2 regions of the Streptomyces sp. NPDC060366 genome follow, and region 2 is predicted to be linked to the other one. Evidence: riboswitches for the same ligand, from Rfam matches in the RefSeq annotation. Region 2 holds a riboswitch; the other holds the start of a gene.

Region 1 (15,287 bases), on a different contig from region 2:
CGGCCACCCGTACGGTTCCCGCCCAGCGCGGCGGTGGCGGCCGTGGCAACGGCGGCGGACCCAACACCAAGGGCCTGCTCATCGGCGCCGTCGCCGTCGTGGCGGTCGTCGTGATCGGAATCACGGCCGCGCTGCTCTCCAACGGGGACGACAGCAAGAACGCCGACGGCGGTCCGACGGACGGCCCGACCACGGGTGAGTCGGCGGCGCCGAGCGAGGACCCCGGCAAGCAGGATCCGGACCCCGACAAGCCGGTCGAGCTTCCCAAGCAGGACGCGGCGACGCTCCAGCTCGGGGCGCCGGCGGTGCTGGCGAAGGACATCAAGGGCGCGAAGGGCGCGGGCGGCGCGTATGTGACGTTCAACGGGCCCGGTGGATCGGCCAGTTGGACCGTCGACCTGCCGGAGGCCGGTGAGTACACGCTGTTCATCACCTACGGCGTGCCGGGCAAGGACGCGAAGACGTCGCTCACGATCAACGGCGAGACGCCCCGCTCGGTCAACATGTCCAATTTCGCCAAGGCGAAGGAGGGCGACTGGGAGAAGGGGTGGACCACCACCTACGCCTACGTCAACCTCGCCAAGGGCAGCAACACGCTGAAGCTCTCGTGCGAGGCGGGCGACCAGTGCGAGGCCATCCTCGACCAGGTATCCCTGGAGCAGGGCAAGGCGAAGGGCTGAGCCCGCTCGCCGGGCCCCGCCCCCGGCGGGAGCCCGCGGCCTAGGGCCTGTCGTTCGGATCTTGCCGGGCTCGCGGGGTCTGGCACGCACGCCCGCCGCGTTGTCGTCGGTCGCCAACGCTCCGCGTTGTCTCCCTCCTCCGCCTTGCGCTCGCACGCACCAGACCCCGCTCCTTGATCCGGCCTGATCCAAACGACAGGCCCTAGGACTCCCCGCCTATCACCTTCAGGAAAGCCGCCACCGTCCCGGTCATCGCCTCGCGAGCCGGGACGAGGTATTTCCGGGGGTCGACCGTCTTGGTGTCGGCCTCCAGATGGGCGCGGACGGCGCCCGTGAAGGCCGTGTTCAGGGCCGTACCGACATTGATCTTGACCATGCCCGCCGCGACCGCCCGCCGGATCTCCTCGTCGGGGACGCCCGACGAGCCGTGCAGCACCAGCGGTACGGCGACGGCCCGGCGCAGCGCGCCGATCAGTTCGTGGTCCAGGGCCGCCGTGCGGTCCGTCATCGCGTGCGAGGAGCCGACCGCGACGGCCAGCGCGTCGACGCCGGTGGCGCCCACGTACGCGACCGCCTCGGCCGGGTCCGTGCGGACGCCGGGGGCGTGGGCGCCCAGCGGCGGTTCGCCGTCCTTGCCGCCGACCTTGCCCAGTTCGGCCTCGATCCAGATGCCGCGCGCGTGGCCCCAGGCGACCGCCTCCGCCGTGGCGGCGACGTTCGCCTCGTAGCTCAGCTTCGACGCGTCGAACATCACGGAGCTGAAGCCCTCGCCGTCCGCCGCGCGCAGCAGTCCGGCCGATTCGACGTGGTCGAGGTGGAGCGAGAGCGGGGCGTCCGAGGCGCGCGCGACGGCGGCGGCGGCCGCGGCGACGGCCGTCAGCCTGCCGCCGTGGAACTTCACCGCGTTCTCGGAGATCTGGAGGATCGCGGGGCGGCCCGCCCGTTCGGCGCCGGCGGCGATCGCCTCGGCGTGCTCCAGGGTGATGACGTTGAACGCGGCGACGCCGCCCCGCCCGTCCCGCTGTTCGGCCGCCGCCGAGACGAGTTCACCGGTGCTTACGAGTGGCATGTGGTCCCCTGTTCGAACTGTTCCGTTCCGTCACCGGGCCTGCCCGGTCACGGTGCTTGTTCCGTCACGGCGATCCGCGGCAGCAGGTCCGCGTACGCCTCCCGGTCGAACTCGCCCGCCGCGGGCGCCAGGACCGTCGCCGTGGAGAGCGCGACCGCCCTCGCGAGCCTCTCGGGCCACGGCAGCCGCTCCACGAGCCCCGACAGCAGCCCGGCCACCGCCGAGTCTCCCGCGCCCGTCGGATTGCCCCGCACGGCTTTCGGCGGTGCCGCCCGCCACGAGCCGTCCGGGGTCGCGGCGAGCAGCCCGGCGGCGCCGAGCGAGGCGACGACGGCACGGCCGCCGCGCCTGCGCGCGTCACGGGTCGCGCGCAGCGGTTCGCGCGAGCCGGTGAGCCGGGCCAGTTCGTCGGCGTTGGGCTTCACGAGGTCGGGGCGGGCGGCGATGCCCCGGCGCAGTGGTTCGCCGCTGGTGTCGAGGAGGACGGGCAGGTTCGCGGCGCGCGCGAGGCGGACCAGTTCCGCGTACGCGCCGACGTGGATGCCGGGCGGCAGGCTGCCGCACAGTGCCACGGCGTCCGCGCGGGCGGCGAGCCCTTCGTAGGAGGTGAGGAACGAGACCCACTCGGCGGGTGTGACGGTCGGGCCCGGTTCGTTCAGCTGGGTCGTGTCGCCGGTCGCCTCGTCGACGACGGCGATGGTGCGGCGCGTGGTGCCCGCGATGCCCACGAGCGCGTCCGACGGGCCCTCGGCGGCGAGCAGTTCACGCAGCGCGTCCCCGGTCCGGCCGCCGGCGAACCCGGTCACGACGGTCTCGTGGCCGAGCGCCGACAGCACACGGGCGACGTTGAGGCCCTTGCCGCCGGGCCGTTCGGAGACCTCGGCGACGCGGTTGGTGGCGTGCGGGGTGAGCGCGGCGGTGCGGTAGGTGATGTCGAGGGCGGTGTTGAGCGTGACCGTGAGGATCATGCGCGGTGCCCTCCCCTCGGGGGTGCGACGGGGGAGGGGCCGCCTGCCCGCTCCGTATCGGTCCTGATCATGCCAAAGCCGGGGCGGGCGTCCCAGCGGTGGGAGCGGAACGGATGACCGGACCCACCGGCCCGGTACTGACCTGACCCACCGGCCCGGTACTGACCTGACCCACCGGCCCGGCACCGGCCGGATCTACCGGCCCGGTTGGGGCTTGACCACCCATTCGCCCTTGCGCAGCACGCCCGCGATCGCGAAGTCCGCGTCCAGGATCACGAGGTCGGCGTCCTTGCCCGCCTCCAGCGAGCCGACCCGGTCGTCCACGCCCAGCAGCTTCGCCGGGTTGGCGGAGATCGCCCGCACGATGTCGGTGACCGGCAGCCGGTCGATCGTCGCCGCGCGTCTGAACGCGGTGTCCAGGGTCAGGGTCGAGCCCGCGATCGAACCGCCCACGGCGAGCCGCGCGACGCCGTCCTTGACCTCGACCTCCAGCGGCCCGAGTTGGTAGACGCCGTCACCGAAACCGGCCGCGTCCATCGCGTCCGTGATGAACGCGACCCGGCCCGCGCCGGCGCGGTGGAACGCCAGCTCCAGCGCCGCCGGATGCAGATGCGTGCCGTCGTTGATCAGCTCGACGGTGATCCGCTCGTCCTCCAGCAGCGCGGCGATCGGCCCCGGCGCGCGGTGGCCGAGCGGCGGCATCGCGTTGAACAGGTGCGTGGCGACCGTCGCGCCCGCGTCGATGGCCTCGACGGTCTGCTCGTACGTCGCGTCCGTGTGCCCGATCGCTGCGATCACGCCGTGCTCGACCAGCAGCCGTACGGAGTCGATGCCGCCCGGCAGTTCGGTCGCGAGGGTCACCATCCTGGCCGTGCCGCGGGCCGCGTCGAGGAGCTTGCGCACCTCGGCCGGGTCCGGGTCGCGCAGCAGCGCCTCGCTGTGCGCGCCCTTGCGGCAGGGCGAGATGAACGGCCCCTCGAAGTGGATGCCGGCGAGGTCGCCCTGCTCGACGAGTTCGGAGAGGAACCCGGCGCGCTGCGCGAGGAAGTCCATCTCGCCGGTGACGGTGGAGGCGACGAGCGTGGTGGTGCCGTGCTCCTGGTGCGTACGGACGCCCTTGAGGACGTCGTCCGCGCTGCCCGACGTGAAGGAAGCGCCGCCGCCGCCGTGGTTGTGCATGTCCACGAAGCCGGGCACCACCCAGTGGCCGGTCAGGTCGAGCGTCCCCGGGCCGGCGGCACCGTCGGACGCGGTCGCGTCTCCTACGGAGGAGGCGGCCGGCCCGGCCTCGGTGATACGTCCGCCCTCGACGCTCACCCGTCCGTTCTCCACGATCCCGGTCGGCAGCACCACCCGGGCCCCGGTGAGAACAGTGCTTTCGGCGCGTGCGGCCATCAGGCGGATACCTCCGTGGAGAGAAGATCCCAGGCGAGCAGCCCCGCGCCCAGGCATCCGGCGGTGTCCCCGAGGGCCGCCGGGACGATCTCGGGCAGCTTCTGGAACGTGACCCGCTCCTCGACCGCGGCCCGCAGGGGTGTGAACAACGTTTCCCCGGCCTCGGCGAGACCGCCACCGATGATCAGCCTTCGGGGGTCGAGCAGGGTGAGCGCGGTGACCAGCCCGGCCGCGAGCGCGTCGACGGCGTCCGCCCAGACCGCCAGGGCCCGCGGGTCGCCGGACGCGACGGCCTTCGCGCAGTCGGCGGCGTCGGCCTCCGGATCACCACTGGCCGCCGCCCACGCCCGGGTCACGGCCGCCGCCGAAGCGAGCGTCTCCATGCAGCCGGTCTGTCCGCAGCCGCACACGGGCCCGTCGGGCCGGACCACCACATGCCCGATCTCGCCCGCGTAGCCGTGAGCGCCCGCCTCTATGGTCCCGTCGATGCCGATGGCGCCCGCGATGCCGGTGCCGAGGGGGACGAAGAAGAACCGGTCCGAGCCCTTGCCCGCGCCGATCCGCCCCTCGGCCAGTCCGCCGGTGCGTACGTCGTGCCCGAGCGCGACGGGTACACCGCCCAGCCGCGCCGCCAGCAGATCGCGCAGCGGCACGTCGCGCCAGCCGAGGTTCGCCGCGTACAGCGCGATCCCGCGCTCGGCGTCGACGATGCCCGGTACCGCCACTCCGGCGGCGACCGCGCTCTCGCCCAAGTGCTCGACGCCGTACGCGCGCAGATCCGCCGCGAAGCCGAGGATGGTCTCGACGATCGCGTCGGGGCCGCGCTCCCTGTCGGTCGCGCGGCGCGCTTCGTACAGCAGCGCGCCGTCCGTCCCGACCAGGGCGGCCTTCATACCGGTGCCGCCCACATCCAGGGCGATGACGTGTCTCACAAGCGCATTCTCGCGCGAAAACCCAAGAAAGGTCTAGTCCACTGTGCGGGATTGTTGCCAGCCCATACAAAGCCTTCGCCAAACCTGACCGGCGGGGGAAGTTGCCGAAGCGATACGGGGCTGGTGTAGACCTCCGACGGCACATGGGGGAAAATCGCAGCTCGTCAACGCAGGACGTCGCGGGGGACCGACTGGGACAACGAACGCCGTAAAGACGGCCGAGTGAATACAAGGGTGGGAAAAGAGCTGTGCAGCAGCGCTTCCTGAGGCATACCGCGGCGATAGCCGCACTGGGCATGACGATGGCGCTGAGCGGCTGCGGCAGCTCCAGCGGTTCAGGTGACGTCACCCTGAAAGTGGTCGCGGCGGACTACGGCAACAGCGCCGCCAACAGCTCGGAGAAGTACTGGAACAGCCTGGCCAAGGAGTTCGAGTCCAAGAACCCGGGCATCAAGGTCGACGTCGACGTCCGTTCCTGGAAGACCGTGGACGCCGACGTGGCGAAGATGGTCCGGGACGGTGAGGCGCCCGACATCGCGCAGATCGGCGCCTACGCCGACTACGTGAAGAAGGAAGAGCTGTACAGCGCGGACGAGCTGCTCTCCATTCCCACGCAGGCGAACTTCCTCTCCCGCTTCGCGGACGCCGGAAAGGTCGACCAGACCCAGTACGGAATGCCGTTCGTCGCCAGCACGCGGCTCCTCTTCTACAACAAGGGCCTCTTCGCGGCGGCCGGTCTCTCCGCGCCGCTGGACTGGGACGACATCAAGTCGGACGCCGAGGCGCTCAAGGCGCAGGACGTGCCGACCCCGTTCGCCCTTCCGCTCGGCCCCGAGGAGGCGCAGGCGGAGACGATGATGTGGATGCTCAGCGGTGGCGGCGGCTACACGGACGCCACCGACGGCTCGTACGCGGTCGACTCGGAGACGAACGTCAAGACCTTCGAATGGCTCCAGAAGGAGCTGGTCGGCAAGGGCCTCACCGGCTCCGTACCGCCCGGCGAACTGGACCGCGCCGACGCCTTCAAGGCGTTCACGAGCGGCAAGGTCGGCATGCTCAACGGGCACCCGACGATGATGCAGGAGGCCGAGAAGGCCGGCGTCGATGTCGGGATGGTGCCGCTGCCCGGTATCAACGGCAAGTCCAAGGCGACGATGGGTGTCGCCGACTGGATCATGGCCTTCAAACAGGCCGGCCACCGCGAACAGGCGGGCAAATTCCTCGACTTCACCTTCGAGGACAAGAACGTGATGGACTTCGTCGGGCAGTACGACCTCCTGCCGGTCACCTACAGCGCGTCCGAGACGATGGTGGCGGACGACGAGCACAAGGAGCTGCGGAAGTTCCTGGAGGCGCTGCCCACCGCCGAGCTGTACCCGTTCGGCAAGACGTCGTGGGCGGGTGTCAGCGACGACATCAAGAAGAACATCGGCAAGACGGTGCAGCCCGGCGCGGTGCCGTCGGAGATCCTGGCGAGGATCGGCCGTGACGCGACGACGGCGGAGAACGCCGAGTAGCGTGGCAGCCCTATGACCGCCGCATCCATACCCGAGCCCGAGTCCGAGTCCGGGCCCGAGGGCACGCCGCAGGAGGACCGTGGTCCCGCCGGCCGGTCGGAACTGACCGAGCGGGACCGCGCCGTCCTCGCCGTGGAGAAGCGCTCCTGGCCGGGCCCCGGCGCCAAGGAGCGCGTCATCAGGGAGCGGCTCGGCATCTCGCCCACCCGCTACTACCAGCTGCTGGGCGCGCTCATCGACGACCCGCTGGCCCTGGTCCACGACCCGGTGACGGTCAACCGTCTGCGCCGGATCAGGGACGCCCGCCGCGCGAGCCGCTGAGCACGACAACGGCCTGGGCGGCGACAGGGCCGGGCACCATCAAGCCCGTCCGGCGTTCGAGGACGAACCGGCCACCGGACGGACCCGGTGGACCGAACCCGGCCACCGCACCGGCTCCGCACCAGTAGGGCAGGCCCCGGCTCCCCTTCGCGGATAGGCTCGGCGCATGGGCAGTCATCCGCACCCCCTGCCGACCCCCGTCACCCCCGCCGGCGCCGAAGGACTGGCCGCGCTTCTCGCGCGGCCCGGGAAAGCCGTCGTCGCGCTCGACTTCGACGGCACGCTCGCCGACATAGTCCCCGACCCCGAACAGGCCCGCGCCCACCCCGGCGCGGTCCCCGCGCTCGTCGCCCTCGCCCCGCACGTGGCGTCCGTCGCGGTGATCACCGGCCGTCCGGCCGATGTCGCCGTACGGTACGGCGGCTTCGCCGGAGTACCCGGCCTGGAACACCTCGTCGTCCTCGGCCACTACGGCGCCGAACGCTGGGACGCGGTCAGCGGCGCCGTACAGGCTCCCGAGCCGCACCCCGGAGTCGCCGCCGTCCGCGCCGAACTCCCCGGACTCCTCGACCAGTTCGACTCCTGGCGCGGCGCGTGGATCGAGGAGAAGGGCCGGGCGGTCGCGGTCCACACCCGCCGCGCCACTGACCCGCAGGGGGCCTTCGACGCCCTGCGTGAACCGCTCGCCGACCTGGCGGCCCGGCACGGCCTGATGCTCGAACCGGGCCGCCTCGTGCTGGAGCTGCGCCCGCCGGGCATGGACAAGGGCGTGGCCCTGGAGGAGTACGTCCGCGAGGTCGGCGCCGAGACGGTCGTCTACGGAGGCGACGACCTCGGAGACCTCCCGGCCTTCGCGGCGGTCGACACCCTGCGCGACAACGGCCATCCGGGTCTGCTGCTGTGCAGTGGTACGGGCGAGGTCCCCGAACTCGCCGCGAGGGCCGACCTGGTGCTGCCGGGCCCGGGAGCGCTGACCGACTTCCTCGCCTCGGTGGCCGCCCGCCTCTGACGGCGCGGAGGCCGGAGCGCGGGCGCCGGGCGGAAACGCGGGCGACACCCGGCGTCCGGCTCCCGCATCATGGTCGTTCGGTGTGAGCGGGGGGCGAGGGCTCGATGAACGACGGCTTGATGGACGGCCCGACGGACGACCTGACGGACGACCGGATACAGGCGACGCTGGAGTTGCTGAACGAGGCACGGGACCTGTCGATCGAGGATCCCCGGCGCGAGCGGCTTGAGCGGGCCGCCAGCGGGCTCTTCCGGGACGGGCGGCGCAAACGCCGCTCGGCCACCCGGGGCGCCCGCGCGGCGGCGGACGCCGGGATCCAGGCCGGCACCGTCATGGGCGCGCCGGACCGGACGATGGACGCGCCACTGGGCGGCGTGAATCCGGAGCGGGACGACCGGTCCGTGGGCGAGTTGGGGCGCCCCCAGCGCTGCTACGTCTGCAAGGACCACTACCGGCGGATCCACCACTTCTACCACCGGCTCTGCCCCGACTGCGCCCGCGACAACCTCACCCGCCGCCGCGCCCGCACCGATCTGACCGGGCACCGCGCGCTGCTGACCGGCGGACGCGTCAAGATCGGCTACCAGCTCGCGCTGATGCTGCTGCGTGACGGCGCCGATCTCACCGTGACCACCCGCTTCCCGCAGGACGCGATACGGCGCTTCGCGGCGGCGCCCGACTCCGCCGACTGGTGGGACCGGCTGCGCGTGGCCGCACTCGACCTGCGCGATCCCCGGCAGGTGCTGGCCTTCACCGACCATCTGCTGGCCGAGGCAAGGCCGTTGGACATCCTGATCAACAACGCGGCCCAGACGCTGCGCCGTTCGCCGCGCGCCTACTCCGCCCTGGCCGCCGCCGAGGCCGCACCGGCGCGCACGGCGCTGCCGGCCGCCGAAGCGCCCGCCGTGTGGACCGCCCCCGACTTCAGCGTCCCCGGCGCCGCGAACACCGGGTTGGCGGGCCGGTCCTGGGCCGCCGGGCTCGTGCCCCGTACCACCGGTGCACCCGCGACCGCCGGTTCCGTGCTCGCCGCCGTGGACGAGGCAGGGCTGCTGACCGAGACCGCCGCCGAGAACTCCTGGACCGCCCGGCTCGGTGACATCGACCCGGCCGAGATGCTGGAGGTCCAACTGGTCAACGCGGTGGCCCCGTTCCTGCTCGCCGACCGGCTGCTGCCCCTGCTGGAGTCCTCACCCCGGGCGCGGCGCTATCTGCTCAACGTGTCCGCCGTCGAGGGCCAGTTCACCGTCCACAAGAAGACGAGCGGCCACCCCCACACCAACATGGCGAAGGCCGCCCTCAACATGCTCACCCGCACCAGCGCCGCCGGCCTGGCCGAGCGCGGCATCCACGTGTGCAGCGTCGACACCGGCTGGGTCACCGACGAGAAACCCCTGCCCGCCAGGGAGCGGCACGCCGCCACCGGCTGGCGCCCGCCGCTGGACATCGTGGACGGCGCGGCGCGGATCTACCACCCGATCGTGCAGGGGCAGGCGGGCAGCCCCGTCCACGGCGTACTGCTCAAGGACTACCGGCCCGTCGCCTGGTAGGCGCTCAGCCGTTCCGCAGCGCCTCCAACTGGTCCAGGAACCACCGCTGCGGCGGCAGCGCCGTCGCGGCGGCGGCCAGGCGCTTCGTCCGCGCTGTACGGTCGTCGTCGTCCATCGTCAGGGCCTCGTGCAGGGCCGCCGCCGTGGCCGACACGTCGTACGGGTTCACCACCAGCGCGTCGTCGCCCAGCTCCTCGTACGCGCCCGCCTCGCGCGACAGCACCAGCGCGCAGCCCGTCTCCGAGACGACCGGGATCTCCTTCGCGACCAGGTTCATACCGTCGCGGATCGGGTTGACCAGCGCCACGTCCGCGAGGCGGTACGCGGCGAGCGAGCGCGCGAAGTCGTCCTTGACGTGCAGCACCACCGGCGTCCAACCGGGCGTGCCGTAGGCGGAGTTGATCTCGTCGGCCACCTCCTGGACACGGGCCGTGTAGTCGCGGTAGACCGCCAGGTCCTGCCGGGACGGATAGGCGAACGCCACATGCGTGACCCGCTCGCGCCACTCCGGACGGTCCGTCAGCAACTGCCGGTAGGCGAGCATCCCGCGCACGATGTTCTTCGACAGCTCCGTGCGGTCCACCCGCACGATCGTCCTGCGCGGCGCGCCGTCCGGGCCGCCGATCTGCTCCCGCAGCTCGGCCAGCCGCTCGTCGACGTCGGGCCGGTGCGCACGCTCCCGCAGGAAGTCCGCGTCGGCGCCCAGGCCGTGCACCCCGATCTGCGTTTTCCCCGTCCCGCCCAGCAGCTCCGTACAGCACGCGGTGAACGCGTCGGCCCAGCGGTGGGTCAGGAACGCGGCCCGGTCGGCGCCGAGGATGCCGCGCAGCAGTTGGCGCGCGATGTCGTCGGGCAGCAGCCGGAAGTAGTCGACCGGGGCCCACGGCGTGTGCGAGAAGTGCCCGATCCGCAGATCGGGCCGCAGCGCCCGGAGCATGCCCGGCACCAGGGCCAGGTGGTAGTCCTGGACCAGGACGGCCGCGCCGTCGCCGGCCTCGTCGGCCAGGGCCTCGGCGAACGCGCGGTTGTACGCCTCGTAGGACGCCCATCGCGCCCGGAAGTCCGAGTCGAAGGCCGGCTCCAGGGGAGTTTGGTAGAGCAGGTGATGGACGAACCAGAGCGTGGAGTTCGCGACGCCGTTGTACGCGTCCGCGTAGACCTCCGGCGGGATGCCGAGCATCCTGACCCGCTGCCCGCCCGTGTCGCCGGTGTCCAGCCGGCCGCCGGTGCGCCGCACGGCCTCGCGGTCGCCGTCACCGAGGGCCGCGCACACCCACACCGCGTTCGTGTCGGGCCCGATGGCCGAGAGACCCGAGACGAGCCCGCCGCCGCCGCGCCCGGAGGTCAGCTCGCCGTCCTCACCGAGCGTGTACGAGACGGGGCCGCGATTGGACGCGACGAGAACCTGGGCGGCTTGCTCGGAGACCATGTGCCGAAATCTAGCCCGTCGCACAAACGCTCAAACGTACGGATTCAGGTCGGCGAGGATCAGCCACGCCCCCGGCCCCGGCTCGCCGCCAGCGCCACCACCCCGGCGCCCACGAGGGCGAGGGCCACGCCGCCCAGCAGCCAGAGCTGTTCCGTGGTCAGGGTCACCGCGCTCATCGCCATACCGGGCAATATACGCAAATCATACGAACGGACCGGTAATGCCACGCGGCGACGCCCGGCAACCGGACGGGCCCGGTGAGACCGTCACGGCACGCCCTGCGCCCTTACGCCCTACGCCCCTACGCCGCGCGCCGCGCCGTGTACTCCGCGATCTCCCGCATCGGCGGCCGCTCCTCCGTGTCCACCGCGTGCGTACGCGGCTCGAAGCCGCCCTCGCCCCGCTCGAACTGCGTCAGCGCCGGCCGCACCAGATGCCCCCGCGACAGCCGCAGCTGCGCCGTCCGGTAGATCGCCGCCGCCATCCGCCCCAGCGCCTGCCCGTCCTGGTGCCGGTGCCTGCGCACCCCGACGTCGACCTGGCCCAGCGCGTCCAGCCCCACCGTGTGCAGCGCGTCCACGAGCAGCCCCAGCTCCACCCCGTAACCGACCGGGAACGGCAGCCGCTCCAGCAGCGAGCGCCGTACCGCGTACTCGCCGCCCAGCGGCTGCACGAATCCCGCGAGCAGCGGCCAGTGCAGATTCAGCAGCGGACGCGCCACCAGCTCCGTCACCCGGCCGCCCTGGCCCGGCTCGTCGCCGAGCGGACGGTCGTACATCGCCTTCACGAACAGCACGTCCGGCTCGGTCAGCAGCGGCCCCACGATCCCCGACACGAAATCCGCCGAGAAGTCCTTCAGGTCCGCGTCCACGAAACAGACGATGTCGCCGCTCGTCACCAGCAGCGAGCGCCACAGCACCTCGCCCTTGCCCGGCACGGCCGGCAGCCTCGGCAGGATGTCGTCCCGGTGCACCACGCGCGCCCCGGCCGCCGCCGCGACCTCCCCCGTACGGTCGGTCGAGCCCGAGTCGATCACCACCAGCTCGTCGACGAGCGGCGCCGGGCCCGACATCAGTTCGCGCCGGATCACCGACACGATCCGGCCGACCGTCGCCGCCTCGTTCAGGGCCGGGAGCACCACGCTGACCTGCGTACCCTGCTTCGCCGCGGCCAGCAGACCGAGCGGCCGGTCCGCCGCGGACCAGGACCGCCGGGCCAGCCAGCGCTCCACCTCTTCCAGCACGTGATCTCCATCTCGCGGATCGGACGAGGCCTTCAACCGTCCAGGGGTTCGGTTACAGTCTTGAACAACGCGGATGACCGTCGCACGTCGGGGGTCGTCAGGCTGACAATCGAATACCGCTCATCCAGAGGGGCAGAGGGAACGGCCCGTTGAAGCCCCGGCAACCCTCCCGCCGACCGCGAGGTCACGGTGGGGAAGGTGCCAATTCCGTCTCGCGGCGAGATGCGTCGCGAGGAAGATGAGGAAAGGGCCCTCGCCTTCATGGCTGTGCAGACTGTTTCCAACACCGACGACGCCGCCACCGCCACCGGATCAGCAGCATCCGACGCCGGCACCGTGGACCTCGGACCCGCCGCCGCCCTCTCGTGCCGCGAATGCGGGGAACGCTTCGAACTCGGCCCGATCTTCGCCTGTCAGAGCTGTTTCGGCCCTCTCGAAGTGGCCTACGACCTGCCGACGGGCGACCCCGAGGACCTGAAGAAGCGCATCGCCGCGGGTCCCGACAACATCTGGCGCTACGCCCCGCTGCTGCCCGTCCCCGCCGACGTCGCGTCGAAGCCGAACATCAACCCCGGCTTCACCAAGCTCGTCAAGGCCGACAACCTCGCCCGTGAGCTGGGCGTCACCGGCGGCCTCTACGTGAAGGACGACTCCGGCAACCCGACGCACTCCTTCAAGGACCGCGTCGTCGCCATCGCCGTCGAGGCGGCGCGCGCCTTCGGCTTCACCACGCTCTCCTGCTCCTCCACCGGCAATCTCGCGGGCGCCGTCGGAGCCGCCGCGGCCCGCGCCGGCTTCCGCTCCTGTGTGTTCATCCCGCACGACCTGGAGCAGGGCAAGGTCGTCATGGCCGCGATCTACGGCGGTGAACTCGTCGGCATCGAGGGCAACTACGACGACGTCAACCGCTTCTGCTCGGAGCTCATCGGCGACCCGCTGGGCGAGGGCTGGGGCTTCGTCAACGTCAACCTCCGCCCGTACTACGGCGAGGGCTCGAAGACCCTCGCGTACGAGATCTGCGAGCAGCTCGGCTGGGTGCTGCCCGACCAGCTCGTCATCCCCGTCGCGTCCGGCTCGCAGCTGACGAAGATCGACAAGGGGCTCAAGGAGCTGATCGCGCTCGGCCTGGTCGAGGACAAGCCGTACAAGATCTTCGGCGCGCAGGCCGAGGGCTGTTCGCCGGTGTCCGTCGCCTTCAAGGCCGGTCACGACGTCGTACGGCCGCAGAAGCCGAACACGATCGCCAAGTCGCTGGCGATCGGCAACCCGGCCGACGGCCCGTACGTCCTGGACATCGCCCGCCGCACGGGCGGCGCCGTGGAGGACGTGAACGACGAGCAGGTCGTCGACGCGATCAAGCTGCTCGCGCGGACCGAGGGGATCTTCGCCGAGACGGCGGGCGGGGTGACCGTGGGCGTGACGCGCAAGCTCATCGAGGCGGGTCTGCTCGACCCGGCGCTCACGACGGTCGTGCTGAACACCGGTGACGGGCTCAAGACGCTGGACGCCGTCGCGCCGACGACGGGGCCGACCGCGACGATCCCGCCGAGCCTCGACGCGTTCCGCGCCGCCGGTCTGGCGCGTTGAGCACCTCACCAACCCGCTACTTCCCGGAAGGCAGAAACCGATGAGCGTGAACGTCCGCATCCCCACCATCCTCCGTACGTACACCGGCGGGAAGGCCGAGGTCCCGGCCGAGGGCACGACCCTCTCCCAGGTCATCGAGTCCCTGGAGACCAACCACCCGGGCATCGCCGCCCGCGTCCTGGACGACCAGGGCAAGCTCCGGCGCTTCGTCAACGTGTACGTGAACGACGACGACGTCCGCTTCGAGCAGGGCCTGGAGACCGCCACTCCGGACGGTGCCGGCATCTCGATCATCCCGGCGGTCGCCGGAGGCTGAACGTACGGCCGGACGTACGGCCGAACAGCACGCACGGTGAACGGTGTTGCCCCCTCCGCAAGAGAAACGGAGGGGGCAATTCCATGAGGTTGAACGCGGTACAGTTGGGGTAGCCCCGCCGCCGCCTGTGCCACGAGCATATGAGTTCGCGACAAGATGCGGTCAAAGTGTGGACGCTGTTTGCGCGGTTCCTTGCGCTTTGCCCGGCCCGACTTGCCCCTGGTGGCCCGGCAATTCACCCCTTTGCGTGTTCGGCCATGCCCATAATTCTCGTCCGATTGACCTGTTGCAGAGGGCAGTTGGGCAGATACATTCAGCCGCGGTCGACGCGTTCCGGCGCGAAGTGCGGTCCCGCGCAGGGGCCAGTAATAGGGGAGTTGGGCATGGCTCAGGGCACCGTCAAGTGGTTCAACGCGGAGAAGGGCTACGGCTTCATCGCGGTCGACGGTGGTGCGGATGTTTTCGTCCACTACAGCGCGATCCAGATGGACGGCTACCGCACCCTTGAAGAAGGTCAGCGAGTTGAGTTCGAGATCTCGCAGGGCCAGAAGGGTCCGCAGGCGGACATGGTCAAGCTCGCCGTCTGATCCCGGCGCGATCGGCCAACGACGCACTCACGGACGAGGGGCCCGTATCCCGGCAGGGGATACGGGCCCCTCGTGCGTGCGCGCGGGGGGCGTGCGCGAGGCGTGCGCGGGTCCTGCGCTTGCTCTGTGGTCACTCGGGAGTCGCTTGCACTCTCGGGGGTCGAGTGCTAATCATTGGCGTTAGCACTCTGCAGGTGAGAGTGACAACTTATGGACCGGGTCAGCGAGGCCCGAGAGCCTGTGGGGCAAGGAACCGCAGGGCTCTCAGGCCGTCCGTCGCGGGCGCGGACACGGTCCGGAGCAATCCACCCCCTGTCCGGGAGGACCACTTCACATGGCCAAGATCATCGCGTTCGACGAGGAGGCACGGCGCGGTCTCGAGCGCGGGATGAACCAGCTCGCCGACGCCGTCAAGGTCACCCTTGGCCCCAAGGGCCGAAACGTCGTCCTCGAGAAGAAGTGGGGCGCCCCCACGATCACCAACGATGGTGTTTCCATCGCCAAGGAGATCGAGCTCGAGGACCCGTACGAGAAGATCGGCGCCGAGCTGGTCAAGGAAGTCGCCAAGAAGACGGACGACGTCGCCGGTGACGGTACGACCACCGCGACCGTCCTGGCCCAGGCCCTGGTCCGCGAGGGCCTGCGCAACGTGGCCGCCGGCGCCAACCCGATGGCCCTCAAGCG
Region 2 (15,287 bases):
TCCCCGCTGTCGGACGCGGTCCGTTCACCGGGCATCGGCGCCGACCTGTGGATCATGGGCCTGGCCTTCTCCGGCTTCGGCACGATCCTCGGTTCGGTCAACTTCATCACCACGATCATCTGCATGCGCGCGCCCGGCATGACGATGTTCCGGATGCCGATCTTCTGCTGGAACGTGCTGCTGACCGGTGTGCTGGTCCTGCTCGCCTTCCCGGTGCTGGCCGCCGCGCTCTTCGCGCTGGAGGCCGACCGGAAGTTCGGGGCGCACATCTTCGACGCCGCCAACGGCGGCGCGTTGCTCTGGCAGCACCTGTTCTGGTTCTTCGGGCATCCAGAGGTGTACATCATCGCCCTGCCGTTCTTCGGGATCGTGTCCGAGATCATTCCGGTGTTCAGCCGGAAGCCGATGTTCGGTTACATCGGTCTGGTCGCGGCGACGATCGCCATCGCCGGCCTCTCGGTGACGGTGTGGGCGCACCACATGTATGTGACGGGCGGCGTACTACTACCGTTCTTCTCGTTCATGACGTTCCTGATCGCCGTGCCAACGGGTGTGAAGTTCTTCAACTGGATCGGCACGATGTGGAAAGGCTCGCTGTCCTTCGAGACACCGATGCTCTGGACCATCGGCTTCCTGGTCACCTTCACCTTCGGTGGCCTGACGGGCGTCATCCTGGCCTCGCCGCCGATGGACTTCCACGTCTCCGACTCGTACTTCGTCGTCGCGCACTTCCACTACGTCGTCTTCGGCACGGTGGTGTTCGCGATGTTCGCCGGCTTCCACTTCTGGTGGCCGAAGATGACGGGCAAGATGCTCGACGAACGGCTCGGGAAGATCACCTTCTGGACGCTGTTCATCGGATTCCACGGCACGTTCCTGGTGCAGCACTGGCTGGGCGCGGAAGGCATGCCACGCCGTTACGCGGACTATCTGGACGCCGACGGTTTCACCGCGCTGAACACCATCTCCACGATCAGCTCGTTCCTGCTCGGCCTGTCGGTCCTGCCGTTCTTCTACAACGTCTGGAAGACCGCCAAGTACGGGAAGAAGGTCGAGGTGGACGACCCCTGGGGCTACGGCCGTTCACTCGAATGGGCGACTTCCTGCCCGCCGCCGCGGCACAACTTCGTCACGCTGCCGCGCATCCGCTCCGAATCCCCGGCGTTCGACCTGCACCACCCGGAGATCGCGGCGCTCGAACACCTTGAGAACGACGGACAGAAGGACGCCGCTCTGCTCGGTGGCAAGGAGGTCGGCAAGTGAAGGTCCAAGGCTGGATGTTCCTCTGGCTGAGCCTCTTCATCCTCGTGGTCGCCGCTGTCTACGGCGTCTGGTCGAAGGAGCCGGTCGGTACCACCGCACTCTTCCTGGCCTTCGGCCTGAGCCTCATGATCGGCTTCTACCTGGCCTTCACGGCCCGGCGGGTCGACGCGATGGCGCAGGACAACAAGGAGGCCGATGTCGCGGACGAGGCCGGCGAGGTCGGGTTCTTCTCCCCGCACAGCTGGCAGCCGCTCTCGCTGGCCATCGGCGGAGCGCTCGCGTTCCTCTCCGTCGCCATCGGCTGGTGGCTGCTGTTCTTCTCCTTCCCGATCCTCCTGATCGGCCTGTGGGGCTGGGTCTTCGAGTACTACACGGGTGAGAACCAGAACCAGTAGGCACAACGGCGGCGACACGCCGTTACGAGAGACAAGGGCCCGGATTCTCCTCACTCCTGGGGAGGATCCGGGCCCCTCGTTTGCAGTCACACAGCGCGCCGTAACCGGACATTCTTCTTAACGTGTGCTTATGAACCACACGCCGCGCTTTCGCACCGTTCTCGGCTGCACGCTGCTGGTCCTGTCCCTGGGGGCCGTGGCGACCGGCTGTGGGGATCCGGATCGCCATCCGCTGTCCGGCAAGCCCTACGACGCAGCCGACCAGGTCTCCCTGAACGCCCCCAAGGGCGACGCCAAGGCGAACCCCGACAAGCCTCTGGAAGTCGTCGCCAAGGGCGGCGACGGGCGGATCACCGATGTGACCGTCACCGACAAGGCCGGCCACCACCTCGCGGGCGAGCTGGCCGCGGACGGCGCCCGCTGGCACTCCACGGCCCCACTGGCCGCGGGCGCGCGCTACACCGTCAAGGTCTCCACGGAGGACGAGGACGGCGCTCCTGGCAGCCGTACGCTCGACTTCGAGACGTCCTCGGTGAAACGCAACCTGAGCGTCAAGTTCGGCCCGCAGGCGGGCAAGTACGGCGTCGGCCAGCCCATCACCGCGGAGCTGAGCTCGCCCGTCAAGGAGAAGGAAGCCAGGGCTGTCGTCGAACGCGGTCTCAAGGTCCGCTCCAGCCCCGCCGCCGAGGGCGCCTGGTACTGGGTCGACGACAAGAAGCTGCACTTCCGGCCCAAGGAGTACTGGCCCGCGAACGCGACCGTCAGCGTCACCAGCACCCTCGACGGCATAAAGGTCGGCAACAAGCTCTACGGCGGCCCGGCGAAGCCCCTCAAGATCACCACGGGCGACCGCCTCGAAGCCGTCGCCGACGCCGGTACGCACCACATGACGGTCATGCGCAACGGCGACGTCATCAAGACGATCCCCGTGACCACCGGCAAGCCCGGCTTCTCGACCCGTAACGGCACCAAGGTCATCCTGGAGAAGCAGCAGTTCGTACGGATGCGCGGCACCAGCGTCGGCATCGCGGCCGGCAGCAGCGAGTCGTACGACCTGCCCGTTTACTGGGCGACGCGGGTCACCTGGAGCGGTGAGTACGTGCACGCCGCCCCGTGGTCCGTCGGCTCACAGGGGTCGGCGAACGTCAGCCACGGCTGTGTCGGCATGTCGACCGACAACGCCGAGTGGTTCTTCGGCGCCGTCCGCCAGGGCGACATCGTCAAGGTCGTCAACAGCGGCGGCGAGGACATGGACCCGTTCGGCAACGGCTTCGGCGACTGGAACCTGGACTGGGCCAAGTGGCGCCAGGGCAGCGCGCTGACCGACGGGACCGGGGCCGGGGACGGCACAGGACCGGTCGAGGCCGCCCGGCTGCGCCCGCAGGTCTGACACACGCGACACGGGGGCCGGGCGACCGGCCCCCCTCCGGTGGAGCCGTCAGGCTTCCACGGCGAGCCTGGTGCGCAGCAGCGCCGCCAGGGCGTCGGGGAAGCCGACCGGCTCCACCGGCAGTGTCACGGCGGACTCCGCACGGCTCCAGGTGGCCAGCCAGGCGTCCTGCGGGCGGCCCATCAGCAGGAGCACGGGCGGGGAGTTGAAGATCTCGTCCTTGATCTGCCGGCACAGGCCCATGCCGCCGACGGGCGTCGCCTCACCGTCGAACACACAGGCGTCGACGCCGCCCCTGTCGAGCTGCTTCAGCACGGCGTGCATCGTCGCGCACTCGATGTACTCGACCGGCGGCAGATCGGCGGCCGGCCTGCGTCCCGCGGCCGTCCGCACCTGCTCGCGGGTGCTCGCGTTGTCGCTGTAGATCAGGACCGTGGCAGTCGGCTGCATTGTTCCTCCGTGACATCCGTCGTGACATCCGCACATCCGCGTCTGCGAGGGCTTCAGAGCTTGGGGCTCAAGACCCGCTGCGCGGATGCTACTCCGTCGCACACCATGTCAGCACGGGTCCCGGCCCTCCCGCGATGGGCCGTTCGGTCCTTCCCCGCGTCCCGTCCGAAGTGGCTGACACTCCGAATGGGACCCCCGGGAGTGAGGGCGGGATAAGCGACCGACATAATGTCGGTCGTGGCGACAGCAACGACAGTAGAAACCGGGCACGCGCACCCGACGGTCAATCGGCCGAACCTCACCAGTGTCGGAACGATCATCTGGTTGAGCTCCGAGCTGATGTTCTTCGCGGCCCTCTTCGCGATGTACTTCACCCTGCGGTCGGTGACAGGGGATGCGTTCTGGTCGGAGAAGGCCGATTCGCTGAACATCCCGTTCTCCGCGGTGAACACCACGATCCTGGTGCTCTCCTCACTCACCTGCCAGCTCGGCGTCTTCGCCGCGGAGCGGGGCGACGTGAAGAAGCTCCGATCGTGGTTCGTGATCACGTTCGTGATGGGTGCGGTCTTCATCGGTGGTCAGATCTTCGAGTACACGGAGCTCGTGAAGCACGAGGGCCTCTCGCTCTCGTCCGACGCGTACGGCTCCGCGTTCTATCTGACCACCGGCTTCCATGGTCTGCACGTGACAGGCGGTCTCATCGCCTTCCTGCTGGTTCTCGGCAGAACGTACGCGGCCAAGAGGTTCACCCACGAGCAGGCAACCGCCGCCATCGTCGTGTCCTATTACTGGCACTTCGTCGATGTCGTCTGGATCGGCCTCTTCGCCACGATCTATCTGATCAAGTAGCGGGCCACGCGCCCGACGCGCTCGCGCACAGTCCAGAAGCACCGACGCAGAAGATCCTGACACCGGGGTAATCCGTGAAAAAGCTCTCCGCACGACGACGCCATCCGTTGGCGGCGGTCGTCGTCCTACTCCTCGCGCTGGCGGCCACCGGGGGGCTGTACGCCGCGTTCGCGCCCGCGGGCAAGGCACAGGCAGACGACACCGCCCAGTCCCTCGCCATCGACGAGGGCAAGAAGCTGTATGCCGTGGGCTGCGCCAGCTGCCACGGCGTCGGCGGTCAGGGTACGTCCGACGGCCCCTTGCTGACCGGCGTCGGCGCCGCCGCCGTGGACTTCCAGGTCGGCACCGGCCGGATGCCGGCGCAGCAGCCCGGTCCGCAGGTTCCGAAGAAGAAGGTCATCTACGACCAGAAGGAGATCGACCAACTCGCGGCGTACGTCGCCTCGCTCGGCCCCGGGCCCTCGGTCCCGACCGCCAAGCAGTACAACCCGGAAGGCGCGGACTCCGCCAACGGCGGTGAGCTGTTCCGCTCCAACTGCGCCCAGTGCCACAACTTCGGCGGTGAGGGCGGCGCTCTGACGAACGGCAAGTATGCGCCGGGGCTTGAAGGGGTAACCCCCAAGCACATGTACGAGGCGATGCTGACCGGTCCGCAGAACATGCCCTCGTTCCCCGACTCGACGATGCCCGAGCAGGAGAAGCGGGACATCATCGCGTACGTGGACGCGGTGAACGGCGACGAGTCGTCGAATCCCGGCGGTCTCAAGCTCGGTGGCATCGGGCCTGTCAGTGAGGGCCTGTTCTCCTGGATCATCGGTCTGGGCGCACTGATCGCAGTCGCCATCTGGACCGCGGCGCACACCGCTAAGGCCAAGAAGTCATGAGTAGCAACCGGATTTCAGACGAGAACCTGCCGAGTGGGCAGGAGTCCGCGCACGGCGAGGTGGAGCGCGCGCAGGACCCGTTCGCCGACCCCGGACTGCCGGCCCACCGGCCGCGCATCCAGGACATCGACGAGCGGGCGGCCAAGCGCTCCGAGCGCGCGGTGGCCTTCCTCTTCACGCTGTCGATGCTGGCCACGGTCGGCTTCATCGCGTCGTTCGTCATCTTCCCCGTCGACAAGATCGTGTACATCTGGCCGTTCGGTCATGTGAGCGCGCTCAACTTCTCGCTGGGAATGACGCTCGGGGTCGCCCTCTTCGCCATCGGCGCGGGTGCGATCCACTGGGCGCGCACGCTGATGAGCGACGAGGAGATCGTCCAGGAGCGCCACCCGATCGAGGCGACCCCCGAGGTCGCCGCGCAGGCGAAGAAGGACTTCCTGATCGGCTCGGCGGAGTCCGGCTTCGGGCGCCGCAAGCTGATCCGCAACACGATGTTCGGCGCGCTGGCCATGGTGCCGCTCTCCGGCGTGGTCCTGCTGCGTGACCTCGGCCCGCTGCCGGAGGACAAGCTCCGCAAGACGTTCTGGAAGAAGGGCTTGCTGCTCATCAACCAGAACACGAGCGAGCCGCTGCGTCCCGAGGACGTCACCGTGGGGTCGCTGACCTTCGCCCAGCCCGAGGGGCTGGACGAGCACAATGAGAACTTCAACAATGAGATCGCCAAGGCGGCTCTCATGATCGTTCGCATTCAGCCCGAGGACATCAAGGACAAGCGCGAACTCGAGTGGTCGCACGAGGGCATCGTCGCGTACTCCAAGATCTGCACCCATGTCGGCTGTCCCATCAGCCTGTATGAGCAGCAGACGCACCACGTGCTCTGCCCGTGCCACCAGTCCACCTTCGACCTCTCCGACGGCGCCCGCGTCATCTTCGGCCCGGCCGGTCACGCGCTTCCGCAGCTGCGGATCGGTGTGAACGGCGAGGGTTACCTCTACGCGCTCGGCGATTTCGACGAGCCCGTCGGTCCGTCCTTCTGGGAGCGCGGATGAGTACTGCGTCTGACGAAAAGAACCGCAAGGCACCCGCTGGAGAGCGGGTCGCCGACTGGGCCGACGGCCGCCTCGGGATCTACGGCGCGGCCAAGGGCATGCTGCGGAAGGTCTTCCCGGACCACTGGTCGTTCATGCTGGGCGAGGTCGCCCTGTGGAGCTTCGTCGTCATCATCCTCACGGGTGTGTATCTGACGCTGTTCTTCCACCCGAGCATGAACGAGATCGTGTACGAGGGCAGTTACGTACCGATGCAGGGTGTCCGGATGACCGAGGCGTACGCCTCGACGCTGGACATCAGCTTCGACGTCCGCGGCGGTCTGCTGATCCGGCAGATCCACCACTGGGCCGCGCTGATCTTCGTGGCCGCGATGTTCGTGCACATGATGCGCGTCTTCTTCACGGGCGCGTTCCGCAAGCCCCGTGAGATCAACTGGGTGTTCGGCTTCCTGCTGTTCTTCCTGTCGCTGTTCACCGGACTCACCGGTTACTCGCTCCCGGACGACCTGCTGTCCGGCACCGGTGTCCGCTTCGCGCAGGGCGCGATCCTGGCGACACCGATCGTGGGCACGTACATCTCGATGTTCCTGTTCGGCGGGGAGTTCCCCGGCCACGACATCGTGGCGCGGTTCTACTCCATCCACATCCTGATTCTTCCGGGCATCCTGCTCGGGCTCGTGGTGGCGCACCTGATCCTGGTCTTCTACCACAAGCACACGCAGTTCGCGGGCCCCGGCAAGACCAACAACAACGTGGTCGGCGCGCCGTTCCTGCCGATCTACATGGCCAAGGCCGGCGGGTTCTTCTTCCTGGTCTTCGGTGTCATCACGATCATCTCGGCCATCGCCACGATCAACCCGGTGTGGGCGATCGGCCCGTACCGGCCGGACCTGGTCTCCACCGGAGCACAGCCGGACTGGTATCTGGGCTTCTCCGAGGGCCTGATCCGGGTGATGCCCGGCTGGGAGATCAACTTCTGGGGCCATACGCTCGTCCTGGGCGTGTTCATCCCGCTGATGATCTTCCCGCTGGTTCTGGTGGCCCTCGCGGTCTACCCGTTCATCGAGTCCTGGATCACCGGCGACAAGCGCGAGCACCACATCCTGGACCGGCCGCGCAACGCGCCGACCCGGACCGCCTTCGGCGTGGCGTGGCTGACCCTGTACGTCATCCTGCTCATCGGCGGCGGGAACGACATCTGGGCCACCCACTTCCACCTGTCGATCAACACGATCACCTGGTTCATCAGGATCGCGTTCTTCGTCGGCCCGGTGATCGCGTTCGTGATCACCAAGCGGTTCTGTCTGGGACTTCAGCGCCGCGACGCCGAGAAGGTGCTGCACGGACGCGAGTCCGGCATCATCAAGCGGCTGCCGCACGGTGAGTTCGTGGAGGTCCACCAGCCGCTGAACCAGAGCGACCTGCACACGCTGACCGCTCACGAGCAGTACAAGCCGGCCGAGATCGGGCCGACTGTCGACGAGAACGGTGTCGAGCGCAAGACCTCACCGGCGGAGAAGCTGCGGGTCAAGCTGAACAAGGGCTACTACGGCGAGGGAAGCCAGATCCCCAAGCCGACGGCCGAGGAGTACACGGAGATCACGAGCGGCCACGGCCACCACTGATCGAGCACCACCGTACGTTCAGGGCCCCGGCCCGGTCCCCTTTCGAGGGACCGGGCCGGGGCCCTCGTACGTGGGAGTACGCAGGGAGCATGGGCCGGCCGGCCCACGCTCCGGCAGCCACGCTGTCCGTACTTCGGGCGGCGGGTCTTGGATCGCGGGCGGCGCGGATAGGCTGACGCCTGGCAGCACGGGCAGCACGGCGGTGCGCCCGTCCACAGACCCCAGGAGCGAGCATGAGCAGCGCTGTTACACCGGCCGGAGGCGACACCCTGGCGGCGCGTTCCTGGCCGGGGGTACTGAACCCGCTGCTGCGTGGTCAGGACCTCGACGCCGGCGACACGGCGTGGGCCATGGACCGCATCATGAGCGGCGAGGCCACGGACGCCCAGATCGCGGGCTTCGCCGTCGCGCTGCGCGCCAAGGGCGAGACCGTGGACGAGGTCTCGGGACTGGTGCGCGCCATGTACGAGCACGCCAACACCATCGAGGTGCCCGGCGCCACGGTCGATGTCGTCGGCACCGGCGGCGACCTGGCCAAGACGGTCAACATCTCCACGATGGCGGCGATCGTGGTGGCCGGGGCGGGCGGCAAGGTCGTCAAGCACGGCAGCCGCGCGGCCTCCTCCGCGAGCGGTGCCTCCGACGTGCTGGAGAAGCTCGGCGTCAATCTGGAGCTGACGCCGCAGCGGGTCGTGGAGGTCGTCGAGGAGGCGGGCATCACCTTCTGCTTCGCGGTGAAGTTCCACCCGGCGCTGCGTTACGCGGCCAAGGCCCGCAAGGAGCTGGGCGCGCAGACCACGTTCAACATCCTGGGGCCGCTCACCAACCCGGCGCGGGTCCGCTCCCAGGCGGTCGGCGTGGCGGACAGCCGGATGGCGCCGATCGTGGCCGGGGTGCTCGCCGAGCGGGGCAACTCCTCGCTCGTCTTCCGCGGCGACGACGGTCTGGACGAGCTGACGACGACGGCCACTTCACACGTATGGGTGGTTCGGGACGGCCGCGTCACCGAGGAGACCTTCGACCCGAGGGACATCGGCCTGGAGCTGGTCCCGATCGAGGCGCTGCGGGGTGCGGACGCCTCGTACAACGCGGATGTCGCGCGCCGGCTGCTCGACGGCGAGACCGGCCCCGTACGGGACGCGGTCCTGCTGAACGCGGCGGCGGCGCTGGTGGCGCTGGAGCGGGGCGACGGCACGCTGAACGACCAACTCGCGGCGGGAATGGCGCGGGCGGCGACCGCGGTCGACTCGGGCGCGGCGAAGGCAACGCTGGAGCGCTGGGTCTCGGCGAGCAACTTGTAGCCGCCGGGGTTCGTCCTCAATCGCCGGACGGGCTGCATTTGCAGCCCGTCCGGCGATTGAGGACACCAACGTCCCGTATCGCGGACGCCGTCTGGGCCCGTGGCGTATCCGTGGGGTAATCTCAGCCCAGGTCATGAGTGACAGCGACTACGGCCCCGGCCCGCTGTCCGGCAACCCTCCGTCCGTGGCGGGGTGCCCCGGGTGAAGACCAGGCCGCAGGCAGCGAGGTCTGCGGCAAGCGCGGACCCCTGGACATCGTTCGGATGTCGTCATCCCTGGGGTCCTGGTCCTCGAGGGAGCAGTCTCGTGAGCAAGCGAATGCGATAGGGCCTTCGGCCCGCTCCCGGTGCGATCCGCGCCGGGCACAGGGCCAGAGCCCTCTTCAGTGAGTCCCACACCGCAGGCGCACCCGCACGCCGTCACGGCATCCGCCGTCGCGTCGTCGCGTCCGCCTGTCGGGTCCTGATGCCGTTTCCGCCTCGTCCTGCCGGGAGATACCGCCATGTCCGTACCCACCGACGCCCTCGACCGCACCAGCACCGGCCAGCCGCTGCCCGTACTCGGCTGTGACGTCACCGTTCCCCTGGTCACCGGCGGCGAAGTCAGCTACGCCGCCCTCGACTACGCGGCCAGCGCCCCCGCTCTGCGGCGGGTCTGGGACGACGTCGCCGCCTACGCCCCGTACTACGGCAGCGTCCACCGCGGCGCCGGATACCTCTCGCAGCTCTCCACCGACCTCTTCGAGAACAGCCGCCGTACCGTCGCCGGTTTCCTCGGCTGTCGTGAGGACGACCAGGTCGTCTTCACCCGGTCCACCACCGACTCGCTCAACCTGCTCGCCGCCGCGCTGCCCGCCGGCTGCGAGGTGTTCGTCTTCGAGACCGAGCACCACGCGTCGCTGCTGCCCTGGCGTGACGCCCGCGTCAGCTACCTCGACGCGCCGCGCACCCCCGCCGAGGCCGTCGCCACCCTGGAGCGCGCCCTCGCGGGCCGCGACCCGAAGGGCCCCGCTCTGGTGTGTGTCACCGGCGCGTCCAACGTGACCGGCGAGCTGTGGCCCGTGACCGAACTGGCCGCCGCCGCGCACGCCCACGGCGCGCGCATCGTCCTCGACGCCGCGCAGCTCGCCCCGCACCACCCCGTGGACATCGCGGAGCTGGACGTGGACTGGGTGGCCTTCTCCGGGCACAAGCTCTACGCGCCGTTCGGCTCCGGTGTGCTCGCGGGCCGCGCCGACTGGCTGCGGGAGTCGGAGCCGTACCTCGCCGGTGGCGGCGCCAGCCGGAAGGTCGCGCGCCGCGCCGACGGCGGTGTGGACGTCGAGTGGCACACCACCGCGGCCCGGCACGAGGCCGGATCGCCGAACGTCATCGGTGTGTACGCGATCGCCTCGGCCTGCAAGGCGCTCACCGAGGCGGGTTTCGACCGGCTCGTCGAGCGCGAGCAGGAACTCGTCGCGCGGGTGCGCGCGGGTCTCGCCGAGGTGCCCGAGGTGCGGGTGCTCTCGCTCTTCGGTGACGACGCCCCCCGGGTGGGCGTCATCTCCTTCGTCGTCGACGGCTGGAACAGCTCGCACTTCGCCGCCGCGCTCTCGGCGGAGTACGGCATCGGCGTACGGGACGGGCTGTTCTGCGCCCACCCGCTCGTGCGGACCCTGCTGGGCGGTGACGCGGGGGACCCGGGGGAGTGCGGCGCGCCGGACGCCGGTCCCGGTGAGAGGTCGCTCAACGCCATCCGGGTCAGCTTCGGGGCCGGTACGCCGGACGAGCACGTGGAGCGGTTCACCGGCGCGGTCAAGGAACTCGTACGGGACGGGGCGCGCTGGAACTACCGTACCGAGGACGGCCGTTGCGTCCCCGACCGCGGCTGACGCGCGGACCGGGCCTGCCCCCGGGGCAGGCCCCGCCCGTTACGCGTCGAGGCCGATCGCGAAGGCGGCTTCCAGGTCGTGCTGGGAGTACGTACGGAACGCGACGTGCGTGTCCGTGGCCTCGACGCCCGGGATCTTGCTGATGCTGCCGGGAATGACGTCCGCCAGATCGTCGTGCCTGGCGACGCGGACCATGGCGATCAGGTCGTAGGTACCGGTGACGGAGAAGACCTCGCTGACGCTCTCCAGCGCCGCGATCGACTCGGCGATCTCGGGGATCCGGTCGACGCTGGTCTTGATGAGCACGATCGCGGTGATCACGGTTGACGTTCTCCCTCGGTGGCCGCGGAACGGGACTTCACTCTAGCCGTCCGGCGGAAAAGCACCCACGCGGCGACGAAGCCGAGCGCGAAGCCCACCAGATGCGCCAGATAGGCGACGCCAGGGCCCGGCTTCGCGTTGTGGGCCGCCAGCCACTGGAGGGCGAACCAGAAGATCAGGACGATCCAGGCGGGAAAGCGCAGCGGCAGGAAGAAAAGGAACGGAAAGAGGCTGGTGACGCGCGCACTGGGAAGGAGACAGAGGAAGGCGCCCAGCACACCGGAGATCGCGCCCGACGCACCCACCAGGGTCTGGTCGGAGTCCGCGTTCGCCGCCGCGTAGGCGAGCAGGGCGAGATAGCCGCAGACGAGATAGAAGAGGGTGAACCGCACCCGTCCCATCCGCTCCTCGGCCATCGCCCCGAAGACGTAGAGGAAGAGCAGGTTTCCCAGCAGATGGAGCCAGCTCCCATGGACGAAGAGCGCGGTGAGAGGGGTGAGGAGCGCGTGGGAGTCGCCGCTCATCAGTTCGTCGGGGATCACGCCCCAGCGCTCGAAGTACGCGCTCTGCGCGGCGAGCAGCGCGTCGCCCGTTCCGTACGCGGGGGTGAACCCCGAGAGCGGGCTGGTCAGGAAGGCCAGGGCGCACAGGCCGATCAGACCGTAGGTCACGACCGGCGCACCGGCCGCCGCGCGCCAATTGATCATCCAAGGATCATCTCGTACGCGGACAGACAGGTACGGACCGCCTCGCCGCGACATGGGATACGCGGGAGGCCGTAGGGTTACGGGCGCGTCTTCCCCGCTCCGGCGCCGCACCGGGGAACGGCGCGGCAGGCTCGACAGCACGACATCAGCCCTCGACGAAAGAGGACGGCACGATGACGACGGTTCCCTTGCCGACGGATGCCACCCGGTGGCGCTGCACGCTGTGCGGCAATCTCACCCGGTTCGACGTCACGCGGTCCTCCAAGGTGGTGGAGTACGTCCATCTGGACCTGGCCGGGGAGTCGAAGATCGAGGAGCGCGACGTGGTCAGTGAGACCATCGAGTCCGTCCGCTGCCGCTGGTGCAACGCGGTGGATCAGATCGAACTGGTTGACAGGCCGGGCGCCGGTTCCTGAGGGAGCCGCCCGAAAGGGTAGTGGGGTGACGGATCGTGGAGCAGCCCGCAAGTGGCGCTGAGCCGGCCGATGCGGCCGGCGGTGACGCCGAGGCGCTCGACAGGCCGCTGCCCGAGGGAGTCCGGCGCCGGGTCGTGGCGCTGGTCTCGGACGCCTTCGGCGGTCTGACCGTCACCGAACTGCCCGCCCAGCTACGACAGTACGCGCGCTTCACGCCGAACAGACGCGCCCGGTTCGCGGGCAACGCGATGGCGGCGGCCCTGGAGAGCGACGCGATCTTCCGGCAGCGGATCGGTGAGCGGTTCGCCCAGGCGGATCCCGAACTGGCCTCGGCCGTGGAGTCGGGCTCGCCGCCACCGGCCGCCGACCCCATGGACGTGGCCGCCGCCGCGTACATCCTGCGCCCCGTCGGCTGGGTGAAGCTGGTGGCCGCCGCGGGCGAGGAGGTCCAGCGCGCCGACGCCGAGCGCGCCGACGAGGAGAACCGCCGCGAGCTGGAGCGGCTGCGCGAGGAACTGGCACAGGCCCGCGCCATGACGAAGGCCGAGACGGAGCGGCTCCGCACGGAGCTGGACGCCGCCCGCAGGGAGGCCGAGTCCGCGCAGCGCAAGTTGCGCGGTGCCCTGAGCGATGTGAAGCGCGGCGAGGCCGCCCTGCGCCGTACGGCGGCCGAGATCGAGACGGTCCGCGCGGAGGCGGCGGCCCAGGTGTCCGCGGCGGAGAGCGAGACACGGCGCCTCAAGGCCCGGCTCACGGAGGCGGAGTCAGCGGTGGAGTCGAGCCGCCGGGCCGCCCGTGAGGGGCGCTCGGTGGAGGACATGCGGCTGCGGCTGCTGCTGGACACCGTCCTGGAGTCGGCGCAGGGGCTGCGGCGCGAGCTGGCGCTGCCGCCGGCCGCCGCGCACCCCGCCGATCTGGTGGACGCCGTGGAGCCCGGCAGGCTCTCTCCCAAGGACGTGGCGGCCCGTGCGCTGTCCGACATGGATCCCGCGCTGCTCGACCAGTTGCTGGCGCTGCCGCAGGCGCATCTGGTCGTGGACGGCTACAACGTCACCAAGACCGGCTATCCGACGATGCCGTTGGAGAAGCAGCGGCTGCGGCTGCTCGGCGGGCTCGCGATGCTCGCGGCGCAGACGGGCGCCGAGATGACATGTGTCTTCGACGGGGCCGAACTGGCCGCTCCCGTACTGCTCGCGCCGCCGCGCGGAGTGCGGGTGCTGTTCTCCAAACCGGGCGTGACGGCGGACGAGTTGATCCGGCAGCTCGTACGGGCGGAGCCGCCGGGACGTCCCGTGGTGGTCGTCTCCACCGACCGGGAGGTCGCCGACGGGGTGGCGCGGGCCGGTGCGAGACCCGTGGCGTCCGCCTTGCTGCTGAAGCGGCTTTCGCGCGTCTAGTAACTCCTGTGACCATTGCGGCATTTGCTCCCTCCATGTCACATCACAGCGTCAATTGTTCGTCACTGTCAGTGCGATGTATGTGAAGAAACCACTCCGCGGTGAAATTTTTTCCCTTCAGGATTTGAACTGATCACAAGAAGGTCACTAAGGTCGGGCCTCGAACCTTCGCGCGGTTGATCACCCATCCGGGGTGGCGGCGAAGGAACCGCCGAATTCGTGTAGTTCAGTCCGGGTCGTACCGGATTCCCGGTCCGCCGGGAAGCTGACTCACGGAGCCGGGGATTCACTCCCCGAACCCGGTAGGCGGCTCTGAGGAAGAAGGAGATCGCCTTCGTGGCGTCCCACCGTCGTCCCAAGCAGCCGAGCCGCGCCCGCGTGACCGTGCTCTCCGCGACCGCAGCCGCAGCTGTCGCCCTGACGTCCCAGGCCGCGCAGGCCGACCCCAAGCCGTCCAAGGAAGACGTCAAGGAAAAGGTCGACAAGCTCTACCACGAGGCCGAGGCGGCGACCGAGAAGCACAGCGGCGCCGAGGAGAAGGAAAAGAAGCTCGAGAAGCAGGTCGAGTCGATCCAGGACAAGGTCGCCCGCGGCCAGGACGAGCTCAACGAGCTGCGTACCGGCCTCGGTTCGATGGCCAGCGCCCAGTACCGCTCCGGCGGCATCGACCCGGCGCTCCAGCTCTTCCTCTCCTCGGACCCGGACGACTATCTGGACAAGGCCTCCGTGCTCGACCAGATGGGCACCAAGCAGGTCGGCGCGCTGGAGAAGATCCAGACCAAGCAGCGGACCCTCGCGCAGCAGCGCAAGGAGGCGTCCCTCAAGCTGAAGGACCTCGCCGACACGCGCACGGAGCTGGCGAAGAAGAAGAAGGACGTCCAGACCAAGCTCAACGCGGCGAACAAGCTCCTCAACACGCTGACCGCCGAGGAGCGCGCGCAGATACAGGCGGACGACGCCGAGCGCGCCGCCCGCGGCAACGAGCGTGCCAACCTCGGCAACGAGACGGCCTCTTCGGGCCGTGCCGCCGCCGCGCTGGCCGCCGCCAAGACCCAGCTGGGCAAGCCGTACATCTCCGGCGCCGAGGGCCCCAACTCCTACGACTGCTCCGGGCTGACCCAGTGGGCCTACGCCCAGGCGGGCGTGAGCCTCACCCGGACCACCTACACGCAGGTCAACGACGGCGTGAAGATAGGCCGCGGCGAACTCGCCCCGGGCGACCTGGTCTTCTTCAGCGGACTGAGCCATGTCGGGCTGTACGTCGGCAACGGCCAGGTGATCCACGCCCCCAAGCCGGGCACCGTGGTGCGGTACGAGGCCATGGAGTGGGCCGGCAGCTTCCAGTTCGGCGTCCGCGTCTGACGCGTCCT

The links. A riboswitch is a leader RNA that binds a small molecule or an ion and turns the genes downstream of it on or off. The one in region 2 is predicted to bind S-adenosylmethionine.
Region 1: it holds a riboswitch for S-adenosylmethionine, as region 2 does, so the genes downstream of both, thrC (threonine synthase) here and ACFWHU_RS06485 (aminotransferase class V-fold PLP-dependent enzyme) in region 2, are expected to answer to the same signal.

What each region holds. Positions count from the first base shown of each region.
Region 1 covers NZ_JBHXDC010000012.1:65,629-80,915, reverse strand. The annotation lists gene ACFWHU_RS26460 (carbohydrate-binding protein) at 1-680, shown strand, start outside; gene ACFWHU_RS26455 (ketose-bisphosphate aldolase) at 883-1,749, opposite strand; gene ACFWHU_RS26450 (1-phosphofructokinase family hexose kinase) at 1,797-2,717, opposite strand; gene nagA (N-acetylglucosamine-6-phosphate deacetylase) at 2,913-4,112, opposite strand; gene ACFWHU_RS26440 (ROK family protein) at 4,112-5,005, opposite strand; gene ACFWHU_RS26435 (ABC transporter substrate-binding protein) at 5,341-6,561, shown strand; gene ACFWHU_RS26430 (DUF3263 domain-containing protein) at 6,574-6,882, shown strand; gene otsB (trehalose-phosphatase) at 7,049-7,891, shown strand; gene ACFWHU_RS26420 (SDR family NAD(P)-dependent oxidoreductase) at 7,996-9,441, shown strand; gene ACFWHU_RS26415 (trehalose-6-phosphate synthase) at 9,446-10,870, opposite strand; gene ACFWHU_RS26410 (hypothetical protein) at 10,930-11,052, opposite strand; gene ACFWHU_RS26405 (glucosyl-3-phosphoglycerate synthase) at 11,172-12,113, opposite strand; SAM riboswitch class I at 12,231-12,358, shown strand; gene thrC (threonine synthase) at 12,375-13,700, shown strand; gene ACFWHU_RS26395 (ubiquitin-like small modifier protein 1) at 13,741-14,016, shown strand; gene ACFWHU_RS26390 (cold-shock protein) at 14,400-14,603, shown strand; gene groL (chaperonin GroEL) at 14,938-15,287, shown strand, end outside.
Region 2 covers NZ_JBHXDC010000002.1:390,475-405,761, reverse strand. The annotation lists gene ctaD (cytochrome c oxidase subunit I) at 1-1,263, shown strand, start outside; gene ACFWHU_RS06525 (cytochrome c oxidase subunit 4) at 1,260-1,658, shown strand; gene ACFWHU_RS06520 (Ig-like domain-containing protein) at 1,789-3,048, shown strand; gene ACFWHU_RS06515 (hypothetical protein) at 3,097-3,498, opposite strand; gene ACFWHU_RS06510 (heme-copper oxidase subunit III) at 3,727-4,347, shown strand; gene ACFWHU_RS06505 (c-type cytochrome) at 4,422-5,231, shown strand; gene ACFWHU_RS06500 (Rieske 2Fe-2S domain-containing protein) at 5,228-6,280, shown strand; gene ACFWHU_RS06495 (cytochrome bc complex cytochrome b subunit) at 6,277-7,905, shown strand; gene trpD (anthranilate phosphoribosyltransferase) at 8,139-9,206, shown strand; SAM riboswitch class IV at 9,336-9,453, shown strand; gene ACFWHU_RS06485 (aminotransferase class V-fold PLP-dependent enzyme) at 9,709-11,076, shown strand; gene ACFWHU_RS06480 (Lrp/AsnC family transcriptional regulator) at 11,116-11,397, opposite strand; gene ACFWHU_RS06475 (rhomboid family intramembrane serine protease) at 11,394-12,104, opposite strand; gene ACFWHU_RS06470 (hypothetical protein) at 12,278-12,520, shown strand; gene ACFWHU_RS06465 (NYN domain-containing protein) at 12,556-13,917, shown strand; gene ACFWHU_RS06460 (NlpC/P60 family protein) at 14,254-15,279, shown strand.